One region of the Thalassotalea psychrophila genome, then DNA from elsewhere that is predicted to be linked to it. Evidence: predicted binding sites of a transcription regulator. Region 1 holds the regulator's gene; the other holds the start of a gene.
The links. The regulator sigma-54, encoded in region 1, starts transcription at its own class of promoters, with help from an activator protein. The targets are predictions, from matches to a motif close to GTTGGCACGNNNNTNGNNT.
Positions count from the first base shown of each region.

Region 2: RGQ13_RS02015 (NarK family nitrate/nitrite MFS transporter) is a predicted target of sigma-54. The motif match lies at 1,515-1,533, and genes of this name have one in related genera.

Region 1 covers NZ_CP134145.1:658,006-661,200, reverse strand. The annotation lists gene lptA (lipopolysaccharide transport periplasmic protein LptA) at 1-127, shown strand, start outside; gene lptB (LPS export ABC transporter ATP-binding protein) at 129-857, shown strand; gene RGQ13_RS02815 (RNA polymerase factor sigma-54) at 966-2,462, shown strand; gene hpf (ribosome hibernation promoting factor) at 2,488-2,775, shown strand; gene ptsN (PTS IIA-like nitrogen regulatory protein PtsN) at 2,778-3,195, shown strand, end outside.
Region 2 covers NZ_CP134145.1:445,571-448,765, forward strand. The annotation lists gene RGQ13_RS02005 (hypothetical protein) at 1-728, opposite strand, end outside; gene thpR (RNA 2',3'-cyclic phosphodiesterase) at 785-1,303, opposite strand; gene RGQ13_RS02015 (NarK family nitrate/nitrite MFS transporter) at 1,576-3,045, shown strand; gene RGQ13_RS02020 (bifunctional protein-serine/threonine kinase/phosphatase) at 3,065-3,195, shown strand, end outside.

The DNA.
Region 1 (3,195 bases):
AAGCGCAGAAAGTGCCAGTACTGTAACAACAATTTTAAAGCCTGAAGTGAAACCAGAAGTTAAAGAAGAAACACAAGATGTTGAATCTAAAATTAACAATTCAGTAGAGCAAGATAAAGAACAATAATATGACGGCAACCCTAAAAGCACAAAACCTTGCTAAATCCTATAGCGGCCGAAAAGTAGTAAAGAGTGTCAGCTTAACGGTTAACTCAGGACAAATAGTAGGTCTATTAGGCCCTAATGGTGCAGGTAAAACCACTTCGTTTTATATGATCGTTGGTTTAGTACCAAGTGACGAAGGCTCTGTCGTGTTAAATGATCAAGATTTAACCTTATTACCTATGCATGAAAGAGCTCGTCAAGGCATAGGTTATCTCCCGCAAGAAGCGTCAATTTTTAGAAAACTTAGTGTCTTTGATAACATCATGGCCATTTTACAAACCCGCAAAGATCTCGACGATGTAGCCAAACTGGAAAAACTTGAAAGTCTGGTTGAAGATTTTAATATTGGTCACATTATTGAAAACACTGGTCAGAGTTTATCTGGTGGTGAAAGGCGCCGTGTTGAAATCGCCAGAGCACTGGCTGCTGACCCAAAATTTATCTTATTAGATGAACCGTTTGCTGGAGTAGATCCAATTTCAGTGGGCGATATTAAAAAAATTATTTTACAGTTAAAAGATCGTGGTATTGGGGTATTAATCACCGACCACAACGTACGAGAAACTCTTGATGTATGTGAGCATGCATACATTGTAAGTCATGGTGAATTGATCGCTGAAGGTAATGCTGAACAAGTTTTAAGTAATCAACATGTTCGAGATGTCTACCTAGGTGAGAAATTCAAGCTATAGTTAAGTTAATCAGCTTAAGCTAGTTTAAAGCAATTATTCGTTTCTCGTGTATTTAGTAGTTAACTTGCATAAGATTACACTTATGTAAATTTGGAATTTTTTCAAAAAATGAGACCTAGTCTTCAGCTCCGTATGGGGCAACATTTAACGATGACACCACAGTTACAACAGGCAATAAAACTGTTGCAACTCTCTACGTTAGATCTGCAACAAGAAATTCAAGAAGCTTTAGATAGCAACCCTTTATTAGAGGTTGATGAATCCGCTAATCAAGAAGAGATCAACGCTAATTCAGATTCACATTTAGATAGTAAGCAAACAGCTGCTGAAGCTATTGATGGTAGTGAGGACGCACAACCGACTCATGACGAAATAAGTACTTCTGAAGCCTTAACTCAAAATGAAATTCCACAAGAGTTGTCCGTAGATTCAACTTGGGAAGAAAGCTTCAGTGCCGGTACATCAAACACTGGGCTTGGCGGCGTCAGTAATGATGATTATGTATATCAAGGTGAAACTTCTGAATCTATCCAAGATCATTTAACTTGGCAAATGGAGTTAACTCCGTTTTCCGACACCGATAGGACTATTGCCATAGCTATTATTGATGCTATTGATGATAGTGGCTATCTTACGGTGACCTGCGAAGATATTTTATCTAGCTTAGGAGATGATGAAGTCGAACTAGACGAAGTTGAAGCGGTGTTAAAACGCATTCATATGTTTGATCCTATAGGCTCTGGGGCTAAATCAATAGCCGACTGTTTACTAATTCAACTTGCCCAGTTTAGCCCTGACACTCCCTTTATAACAGAAACCAAATTGGTGATTAGCGAGCATATCGATTTGTTAGGTAATCGTGATTTTAGACAAATCATGCGCAAAACTAAGTTAAAAGAGCCCCAGCTAAAAGAAGTAATGCAGTTAATCCACTCGTTAAATCCAAGACCTGGCGATGCGATAGTACAACAAGAGGAACAATACGTTATTCCTGATGTTAGTGTTTTCAAGAAAAATGGTCGTTGGGTGGTGGAATTGAACCCGGATACTGCGCCTAAAATTGGTATTAATAATCAATACGCGTCGATGGTTAAAACAACTAAATCATCAGAAGATAGCCAATTTATTCGTTCACATTTACAAGAAGCAAAATGGTTCATCAAATCACTTGAGAGTAGAAACGACACTTTACTTAAAGTTTCTAATTGTATCGTTCAACAGCAGCAAGGCTTTTTTGAGCATGGAGCAGAAGCAATGCGACCTATGGTATTAAATGACATTGCAGAAGCTGTTGAAATGCATGAATCAACGATATCAAGAGTTACAACACAAAAATATATGCACACCCCAAGAGGTATATTTGAACTAAAATACTTCTTTTCTAGCCATGTTAGCACTGAGAATGGTGGTGAATGTTCATCAACAGCAATACGTGCTCTGATTAAAAAACTAGTCGACGCAGAGATAGCAGCAAAACCATTAAGCGATAGTAAAATGGCGGAATTGCTTAGCGAACAAGGTATTAATGTAGCACGTCGAACCATTGCTAAATATAGAGAATCGTTAGGTATACCACCATCGAATCAAAGAAAAAGTTTACTTTAAAACCAACAAAATAAGGACAAAGCTTATGCAAATTAATCTATCCGGTCATCATGTTGAAGTTACCGATTCTATGCGTTCATATGTTGATGAAAAATTACAAAAACTCGAACGACACTTTGATCACATAAATAATGTGTATGTGGTTTTGAAAGTAGAAAAATTGCAACAAATTGCTGAAGCTACCTTACATGTAAATGCAGGTGAAATATTTGCTTCTGCCAACCATGAAGATATGTATGCGGCAATTGACGGATTAGTCGACAAACTAGATAGACAAGTTCTCAAACATAAGGCTAAGTTAGCTCACCATTAACTATGAATTTAAAGCAACTATTAAGCCCTGACTGCACCATATGTGCAGTACAGGGTAAAAGTAAAAAAAACATACTTCAACAAATCAGTGCAATTGCAGCGAATAAAATTAGCAGCGCAAATGCAAAAGAATTGTTGGACAGTTTAAGTAAAAGAGAAAAGTTGAGCAGCACTGGAATTGGTAATGGTATCGCTATTCCACACGGTAAAATCAATAATAGTGAAAGCCCCGTGGCTGTTTTATTAACAACAGATAAGCCAGTTATTTTTGACGCTATTGATGATAAGCCGGTTGACATTTTTTTCGCATTGTTCGTTCCTGAAGATCATTGTCAGCAACATTTAGAGACTTTGGCCAGTGTTGCCAAATTTTTTAGTAATAAAGAGAATAGTAAAAAAGTAAGACGTTGTCACAGTTCCA
Region 2 (3,195 bases), 210 kb from region 1:
CCTAAGTAAATAATGCCTAAAACTGATATAAAAACTATTGCCACTATTATCAATTGAACATTCAATAATAACTTAAATGCTGGCGTTAAATTTTCACTGGTAATGGTAGGGTCCACTTTTATTTGCTGTTTGCTATTGCTGATAAACAACATGGTTAACGTTAATAAACCAGAGCAGAAAGCTAACCCGGCTATATTATAGTTGAGCTGCGAGGTATGTAAGTAATAACTAATTAATGTTGGCAAAAAACCAAGTAACAATACATGAGCCAACATAGCAGTGATCGATATTGCTTTTATATCACCTGGTTGCCTTGTTTTTATACGCAGTATCATCAACATTAAAATTGCCGACAATGTGGTTAAACCATAAGCTATAAAACTGCCATCTGTAGTCATTTTACAAAGAACTATTAACCCTATGGCAAACACTAAGAAACAACCAAGAATTAACTTTAACATTTGATGGCGTACATGCATTTGTTTTTGGCTTGACGGGCTTTGCTGTTTCAATGCTTGCGCATTAGTTATGAATGCTCGTTGGTAATCATCCGCCAAGTTCACAGTAACTTGTGCTAATACAGCAAGAGTTAATAATGAGATAAATAAAGAGCCATCAACCACACCGCTATGCGCTGATAAGCCAGCGCCTAATATAATTGCTGCACAAGGTAGGAAAAATGTAATTGGCCGAATGGCAGATAAAAATAAATTAATGGCTACAGGCATATAGTGTTAAGGGTATCTAGAAAATCAGAGCACTATATTACACAAAAATGAACCACTCAACTACCGTTTAATGGCCAAGTCTGTACAACCTTATATTGAACACCTCTGTCTGTTGAAATTGATTCATATAAGCAAAAGTTATTGAACTCAATTTCAAAATTAGGCTTCGCTAAGATATTTGGCAATGCTTTGGCTTTTCTGCATAAAGTTAAATGTGGAATATAAGGTCTTTGTTGTAGCTTAATGCCGTTGTTGATAACAATATTTGTCAGATTGTTCACTAGAATTGAAAGGGTAACAGCCACATCGTCACTCGCTAAAAACAATACTTTCGGTTTCGGCCAAAACCCAACGCTGTTTAATAAAATTGAAAACCTATTAGCGCTTATATTATTAGTTTCTGTAATGCATCGCTGAATTGTTTCTTGCTCAACCATGCCTAGAAATACCAGAGTGATATGAAAGTTTTCCGCTATTACCGACTTAGTATCATTCGGTAAATGCAACTCACGCCAATTTGTTATTTCTTGTTTAAATGCACTTGCTAAATTCAAGCCAAAAAAATATCTACCCACAGTTTCTCTCTAAAAAATATTGTCTTACTCATTTTGGCGTAAATTAACGGCAAAGCAAGCCTGCATTAGCTTAATTTAGCTGTGATTTTAGTAATGTTTAGGTCGCACTTAAAACGTGCAGAAGTTCATATAGGGTGCAATTAGAGGTTTGATATGATTTTTCATTTATCACTACTTTATTGTTTTTAATAGCTATTTTGTTGTTTTAGTAGTTGGCACTGGCTTTGCAATATTACTGTTAATTGCAGTATTAAAAACATATGGAGTTAACAATGAGTGAGCAGGCAGGTATCAAACTGTGGTCATTTACAGGGAAAATGAAAACCCTACATTTGAGCTGGATGGCTTTTTTTATCACCTTCGTCGTGTGGTTTAACCATGCCCCGTTATTGGCTGTTATTGGCAATAGTTTAGGATTAACTGCAAGTGAAATAAAAACCTTATTGATTTTGAATGTCGCATTAACCATTCCTGCGCGAGTTATCATTGGCATGCTTACCGATCGTTACGGACCAAAATTAACATACACTTGGGTGCTGGCGTTATGTAGTATCCCTTGTTTTATGTTTGCTGCAGCCAGTAATTTTGAACAAGCCGCCATAGCTCGCTTTTTACTTGGCTTTATAGGTGCTGGTTTTGTGATCGGTATCCGCATGGTTAGTGAATGGTTTCCTGTTAATGAACTTGGCACTGCAGAGGGTATTTATGGTGGTTGGGGTAACTTTGGCTCAGCTGCTGCTGCCATGTCACTACCTGCAATCGCTTTGTTATTTGGTGGCGATGATGGCTGGCGCTATGCCGTTGGCTTGTCTGGCTTACTAAGTTTGGTATTCAGCGTTATTTGGTATTTTAATGTGTCAGATACACCAAAAGGTTCAACATATTTTAAACCTAAGCAAACCGGTGCAATGGAAATTACCAGTAAAGGCGATTTTTGGTTATTACTGCTAATGAAGTTACCTATGTATGGGGCTTTATCATTACTTATTTGGAAGCTTTCGCCAAGTGGCGTAAGTTTATTGGCAGAGCAAAGTGCAATTATTGCTTATATTGGTTTAGTGCTGTTATTTATTTTTGAAGTAAAACAAACCTATAAAGTAAATGGTCACGTATTTAAACAGCCAGTTCCAGAAATTCATCAGTATAAATTTAAACAAGTAGCTGTACTTAATATCTTATATTTTGCCACCTTTGGTTCAGAATTAGCTGTTATCTCGATGTTGCCATTATTTTTTGCTGAAGTGTTTTCATTAGATATGGTGTATGCCGGTTTGTTGGCATCACTCTATGCCTTTATGAATTTAATGTCTCGTCCAGGTGGTGGCTGGATCAGTGATAAGTTTGGCCGTAAAAAAACGCTACTTATATTAACGGCTGGTTTGGCTGCAGGTTACTTAACCATGTCGACTATTGATAGTAGCTGGCCTTTAGCCTTGGCGGTATTAGCTGCAATGGCATGTTCGTTTTTCGTACAAGCTGGCGAAGGTGCGGTATTTGCTGCAGTGCCATTAATTAAACGTCGCTTAACAGGTCAAATTGCCGGTATGACGGGTGCATATGGTAACGTTGGTGCTGTTGTATATTTAACGGTATTATCAATGGTCAGTTATCAGCAATTCTTTTTAGTTATTGCGGCAACCGCTGTAGTTGGCTTTATTACTTTGTTGTTTATGGAAGAGCCAAAAGGCTCGATGACAGAAGTACGCGAAGACGGTACGATTGAACTTATTAATGTTACTTAAGTATTAGTAGAGCTATATAATGTCGGCAAATGAAGTAAGAGATATAGAGAAGAACCAAAGTGCAAATAGCCAATTGCAACTGCACTTTGGTGGTTTTTCTTGTGCCGGAAAAAAAGCTGAAAACCAGGATGCATTCGCAGCATTTATCCC